Linked DNA regions of Thermus thermophilus. The main gene of each other region encodes a partner of the protein of the gene in region 2 in a complex. Links are inferred from orthologs where the notes say so. Each region holds a gene or a part of one and is shown on either strand. Other genes may lie near its edges.

What was found.
Region 1: the proteins of glmM (region 2) and cdaA are in contact, whole or in part, in a crystal structure (PDB 7OJS), measured with the Bacillus subtilis proteins. The link is inferred for Thermus thermophilus from one-to-one orthologs.

The regions. Positions count from the first base shown.
Region 1 is NZ_AP025158.1:50,877-53,952, reverse strand. What follows is about bases 194-2,962. They hold cdaA (diadenylate cyclase CdaA), read right to left. Parts: upstream 2,057-2,962; coding sequence 1,331-2,056; downstream 194-1,330. Other genes in these bases: TthTMY_RS00285 (phosphopentomutase), read right to left, coding at 2,060-2,962; TthTMY_RS00295 (YbbR-like domain-containing protein), read right to left, coding at 529-1,338; def (peptide deformylase), read right to left, coding at 194-523. Outside these bases: more of def, read right to left, coding at 1-193; more of TthTMY_RS00285, read right to left, coding at 2,963-3,076. UniProt on the Bacillus subtilis protein: One of 3 paralogous diadenylate cyclases (DAC) in this bacteria, catalyzing the condensation of 2 ATP molecules into cyclic di-AMP (c-di-AMP). Upon expression in E.coli leads to c-di-AMP synthesis.
Region 2 is NZ_AP025158.1:1,062,637-1,065,830, reverse strand. The notes cover bases 54-2,940. They hold glmM (phosphoglucosamine mutase), read left to right. Parts: upstream 54-783; coding sequence 784-2,097; downstream 2,098-2,940. Other genes in these bases: queA (tRNA preQ1(34) S-adenosylmethionine ribosyltransferase-isomerase QueA), read left to right, coding at 2,652-2,940; TthTMY_RS05720 (NYN domain-containing protein), read left to right, coding at 2,107-2,649; polA (DNA polymerase I), read left to right, coding at 54-759. In the rest of the region: more of polA, read left to right, coding at 1-53; more of queA, read left to right, coding at 2,941-3,194. UniProt on the Bacillus subtilis protein: Catalyzes the conversion of glucosamine-6-phosphate to glucosamine-1-phosphate. Glucosamine-1-phosphate is used for cell wall biosynthesis.

The DNA.
Region 1 (3,076 bases), 1.0 Mb from region 2 along the record:
GCTCCGCCCGGTTGGCCTCCAGGAAGGCCTCCCGCTTGGGCTTGGGCAGGCGCTCAAAGAAGAGGATCCCGTCCAAATGGTCTATCTCGTGCTGGAAGACCCGGGCCATGTACCCCTCGAGCGCCAACACGCGCCTACGGCCCTCCTCGTCCTGGTACTCCACCCGGATGCGCTCCGCCCGGGGCACCTCCTCGGAGTAGAGGCCGGGCAGGGAGAGGCACCCCTCCGTCCCCTCCACCAGCCCCTCCCGGTAGGTGATCACCGGGTTCGCCACCACGTAGACCCGGCGCACGAGCTCCCTCAGGGGCCTCTCCTCCTCCCCCTCAGGCTCGTCGGCGTACTCCACCGCCACGAAGAGGCGCTGGGAGAGGCCGATCTGGGGGGCGGCAAGCCCCACCCCCTTGGCCTCAAACATCGTCTCCAGCATGTCCTCCGCCAGGCGCTTAATCCCCGAGAAGTCCTCCACGGGCCGGGCCTTGCGGCGGAGGACGGGGTCTCCGTAAAGCCGGATGGGGTAGACCATCCTTGCTATTCTAGCGCAACCCGCACCCGAACCGGTCCCAGGGTCTGGACCCCCGGGGGGAGGTCCGGGGCCAGCGCCACCTCCGCCTCCCCCGGGCCCAGGTCCTCTTGGAGGGTGGCGGTCACCCCCGTAAGGCCCTCCAGGGCCTCCCGCGGGCCCACGAGGCGCACCGTCTTGGGGGCGTAGTCCAGGAGGCGGCGCCCCGGGGGGGGCTTCAGGGAGAGGGGCACCTCCTTGAGGAAAAGGGCCTCCCGGCGCTCCACCACCCGGACCCGGTTGGGCCGGAGCTCCACGCCCTCCAAGGGGCCCTCCGGGCCGAAGGGGAAGAGGGCCACCTCGTCCCCCAGGTCCAGGCCCACGGCGCTCACGGCGGCCTCCACCCGGCTTTCCGGCCCCACCGCCTCCACGAAGGCGGGGTCGGTGAGGACCCAGGCCCCCTGGGCCAGGACCTCCACGGGGATCTGGCGCTGGGCCTCCACCTCCACCACCACCCCCACCCGGGCGGGCACCGCCTCGAGGACCTCCACCCCTTGAGGGGTCGCCACCCGCACCTCCCGCACCACCTCCCCCTCGGCCCCGGAGAGGTCCAGGTAGGCGGAGACGGGAAGGGCCCGCCCCTCCAACAAGGGCGCAGGCCCCCTAAGCCGCAGGAGGACCTCCCGGGGAAGGCCCAGGGCGCGCCGCCCCTCCCCAAGCCCCACCACCTGGAGGGGGACCCTGAGGCTCCGCTCCACCACGGGGGCCCGCTCCTGGAGGCTGTACCAGAGGGCGAAGGCCACGAGGAGGGCCAGCAGGAAGGCGGGCCAGTCACGCATCCCGCACCACCTCCTTGAGGCGCGCCCGCAGGGCCTCGAGGGAGAGGGGCGGGGAGAGCCTCCCCCCCTCGGCCACCCGGATGGCCCCCGTTTCCTCGCTCACCACGATGACCAGGGCGTCGGACACCTCGGAGAGGCCCAAGGCCGCCCGGTGCCGGGTGCCGAGGCCCATGCCCACCTCGGAGAGGGGGAAGACGCACCCCGCGGCGAACAGCCTCCCCTCCCGCACGATGGCCCCCCCGTCGTGCAGGGGAGTGCCGGGGTAGAAGAGGGTCTCCAGAAGCCGGGCGGAGAGCCGGGCGTTCAGCACCTCGCCGCTTGCCGCATACTCCCCCAAGGGGGTGCGCCGCTCCAGGGCGAGGAGGGCCCCGTGGCGCCGCTCGGCCAGGCGGCGAAGCCCGAGGAGGAGTTCTTCCAGCTCCAAGGCCACCGGGGGGGGCCTAAGCGCCCCCTGGCCCCGGCCAAGCCGCTCCAGAAGCCCGCGAAGCTCCGGCTGGAAGACCACGATGAGGGCGAACGCGCCCAAGGTGGCGGCGTTTCCCAGGATCCAGCTTAGGGTGGAGAGGCCGAGGAGGCTCGCCAGAAACCAGGTGGCGAGGTAGACCAAAACGCCGCGGACGAGGTTCAGGGCCCGGGTACCGGCGAGGATGCGGTAGAGGGAGTAGAGGAGGACGCCCACAAGGAAGATGTCCAAGAGGTCGCGCCAGGTGAGGGGCATGGCTCAGACAAGGCTCGTTCCGGGGCCGTCCCAGGCCAGGCGGAAGAGGCGGGCCCAGGTGGCCCCGAGGTCGGCGAAGGTCTCCCGGGTGCCCAAGTCCCCCTCCACCCCCGGCCCCACCCAGAGGAGCATCCCGTACTCCCGGGTGTGGTCGGTGCCGAAGAAGGTGGGGTCGTTGCCGTGGTCCGAGACCAGGAAGAGGTGGTCCTCGGGTCCCAAGGCGGCAAGAAGCCTCGGGAGGAAGGCGTCCAGCTCCACGAGGGCCCTCCCGTACCCTTCGGGGTCGCGGCGGTGGCCGTACTTGGAGTCAAAGTCCACCAGGTTGGTGAAGAGGAGGCCGGAAAAGGGCTCTCCCATGAGGGCCAAGGTCTTCTCCAGACCGTCCCGGTTGTCCTCCGTCTTGACCTTGCGGGTGAAGCCGCGCCCCGCATAGATGTCGGGGATCTTCCCCACCCCCACCACCTCGAGGCCCCCCTCCCGCAAAACGTCCAGGACGTTCCTCGGGGGCTCCAGGGCGAAGTCCTTCCGGAGGTGCTCCAGCCGGTAAAACCTCCCCGGCTCCCCGGCGAAGGGCCGGGCGATCACCCGGGCCACCTGGAGCTCGCCCACGAGCCTCTCCCGGGCCACCTGGCAAAAGCGGTAGAGCTCCTCCACGGGAACCACGTCCACGTGGGCCGCCACCTGGAAGACAGAGTCGGCGGAGGTGTAGACGATGGGGTAGCCCGTCTTAAGGTGGGCCTCCCCGTAGTCGCGGATGGCCTCCGTCCCCGAGTAGGGGCGGTTCAAAAGCCACCCTCCCACCCCGATGGCCTCGGCCCACTCCCGGAGAAAGTCCTCGGGAAACCCCTGGGGAAAGGTGCGGAAAGGCTTTTCCAGGTGGATCCCCACGAACTCCCAGTGCCCCGTGGTGGTGTCCTTGCCGGGGTTCACCTCCCGCATGCGGCCGAACCCGCCCCGGGGCCGCTCGGCGCGGGGCAGGGTGTGGACCCCGGGGACCCGGCCGAGGCCGAGGCCGGCCAG
Region 2 (3,194 bases):
CTGCAGAACATCCCCGTCCGCACCCCCTTGGGCCAGAGGATCCGCCGGGCCTTCGTGGCCGAGGAGGGCCACCTCCTTTTGGCCCTGGACTATAGCCAAATAGAGCTCCGGGTCCTCGCCCACCTCTCCGGGGACGAGAACCTGATAAGGGTCTTCCAGGAGGGGAAGGACATCCACACCCAGACCGCAAGCTGGATGTTCGGCGTCCCCCCGGAGGCCATAGACCCCCTGATGCGCCGGGCGGCCAAGACGGTGAACTTCGGGGTCCTCTACGGCATGTCCGCCCACCGCCTCTCCCAGGAGCTTTCCATCCCCTACGAGGAGGCGGTGGCCTTCATTGAGCGCTACTTCCAGAGCTTCCCCAAGGTGAAGGCCTGGATAGAGAAGACCCTGGAGGAGGGGAGGGCGCGGGGCTACGTGGAGACCCTCTTCGGAAGAAGGCGCTACGTGCCCGACCTCAACGCCCGGGTGAAGAGCGTCCGGGAGGCCGCGGAGCGCATGGCCTTCAACATGCCCGTCCAGGGCACCGCCGCCGACCTCATGAAGCTCGCCATGGTGAAGCTCTTCCCCCGCCTCCAGGGGACGGGGGCCCGCATGCTCCTCCAGGTGCACGACGAGCTGGTCCTGGAGGCGCCTAAAGACCGGGCCCAGGAGGTGGCCGCCCTGGCCAAGGAGGTGATGGAAGGGGTCTACCCCCTGGCGGTGCCCCTGGAGGTGGAGGTGGGGATGGGGGAGGACTGGCTTTCCGCCAAGGGCTAAAGGAGCCCTGGTATAGTGGCCGCCATGAGGCGCTACTTCGGCACCGACGGGGTGCGGGGGGAGGCGGGAAAGCCCCCCTTGACCCCGGACTTCGTCCTAAAGCTCGGCCAGGCGGCGGGGGCCTATTTCCTTACCCAGGAGAAGAGGCCCGTGGTCCTCCTCGCCAAGGACACCCGGGAGTCCTCGGACCTCCTGGAGGCTGCCTTGGCCGCGGGGCTCATGAGCCAGGGGGTGCGGGTGGAGCACCTGGGGGTCCTCCCCACTCCCGGGGTCGCCCACCTCACCAAGGCCCTCAAGGCCACGGCGGGGGCGGTGATCTCGGCGAGCCACAACCCCTACCAGGACAACGGCATCAAGTTCTTCGGGCCCACGGGGGAGAAGCTTCCCGACGAGGCCGAGGAGGAGATTGAGCGGCTTCTTTCGGAAGACCACCCCACCCGGGGCATCGGCACCGTGGGGGACTTCCGGGAGGCGGAGAGGATGTACCTGGACTTCCTCCTCGCCCACGCCCCGGACCTCACGGGGCTCAAGGTGGGCCTGGACCTCGCCCACGGGGCCACCTACCGCATCGGGCCCAAGCTCTTCCAGAAGGCGGGGGCCGAGGTCATGGCCTTCTTCAACACCCCGGACGGCCGGAACATCAACCGGGGGTGCGGCTCCACCCACCCCGAGGCCTTGAGCCGCTTCGTGGTGGAGCTCGGGCTGGACCTGGGCCTCGCCTTTGACGGGGACGGGGACCGGGTGCAGTTCATAGACCGCAAGGGGCGCCTCTTCCACGGGGACCACGTCCTCTACCTCGCCGCCTTGGCCTTTGGGGAGAAGGGGGTGGTGGGGACGGTGATGAGCAACATGGCCCTGGAGGTGGCCCTAAGAGAAAGGGGCCTCGCCTTCCACCGGGCGGCGGTGGGGGACCGGTACGTCCTGGAGAAGCTCAAGGAGACGGGCCTGGCCCTGGGAGGGGAGCCCTCGGGGCACGTGATCTTCCTCCGCCACCACACCACGGGGGACGGCCTCCTCACCGCCCTCCTCACCCTGAAGGCCCTCAAGGCCCTGGGCGGGGACCTCGCCGACTGGTACGAGGCGCTTCCCCTCTACCCCCAGGTGCTCCTCAACGTGCGGGTCTCCGACAAGGCCAAGGTGATGGCCGACCCGAGGCTTGGGGAGGCCGTCCGCGAGGCCGAGGCCCGGCTAGGGGGAAGAGGCCGGGTAAACGTCCGCCCCTCGGGCACGGAGCCCGTGATCCGGGTCATGGTGGAGGCGGAAGAAGGGGCAGAGGAGGTGGCGCGGGAGCTCGCCGAGCGCGTCCGGGCCCTCTCCCAAGAGGCCCAGGCGGTATGATGGACCCCGATGGCGGAACCCCTCGGCCACTACCAGGAGCAGCGGGTAGGGGTGTTCGTGGACACCCAGAACCTCTACCACTCGGCCCGGGACTACTACGAGCGCAACGTCAACTTTGAGAGCCTCCTGCGCTTCGCCGTGGGGGGAAGACGTCTGGTGCGGGCCACCGCCTACGTGGTGGAGAAGGAGGGGGACACCTCCGCCTGGCCCTTCATCTACAAGCTTTCCACCATCGGGTACAAGGTCCGCCGGATGTACCTCACGGTGAAGGAGACGGGGGAAGGGGGGCGGCCCATCTACTCCGGCAACTGGGACATGGGCATCGCCGCGGACATGGTGCGCCTCATGCCCTACCTGGACGTGGTGGTCCTGGGGAGCGGGGACGGGGACTTCGTGGAGATCCTCGAGGTCCTGATGGAGCGGGGCATCCGGGTGGAGGTCATCGCCTTCCGGGAGACCACGGCCCAAAGGCTCATTGACGCCGTGGACCGCTTCACCCACCTCCCCGAGATCCCCGGGGCCTTCATGGAGCCTCGGTCGCCTGAGCGCTAGCCATGGAAGGCCTGGAAGCCTACGACTACCACCTCCCTCCCGAGCAGATCGCCCAGGAAGGGGTGGAGCCCCGGGACATGGCCCGGATGATGGTGGTCTACCGGGAAGGCCCCTTCCGGGTGGCGCACAAGCGGGTGCGGGACCTGCCCGAGTTCCTGCGCCCGGGGGACGTCCTCGTCTTCAACGAGAGCAAGGTGATCCCGGCGAGGCTTCTCGCCAGGAAGCCCACGGGGGGAAAGGTGGAGATCCTCCTGGTGAGGGAGCGCTCCCCGGGACTTTGGGAGGCCCTTTTGGGCCCCGCGAGAAAGGCGCCCCCCGGGACCCGGCTTCTCCTCCTCTCCCCCAAGGACCTGGCCCCGGTCCCGGGCCTCGAGGCGGAGGTGGTGGGGGTGGAGGAGGACGGGGTGCGCCTCCTCCGCTTCCAAGGCGACCTCATAGCCCACCTGGAGGAGGTGGGGGAGGTGCCCCTTCCCCCCTACATCAAGGCCAAGATCCCCATGGAGCGCTACCAGACGGTCTACGCCAAACGCCCGGGGTCCGTGGCC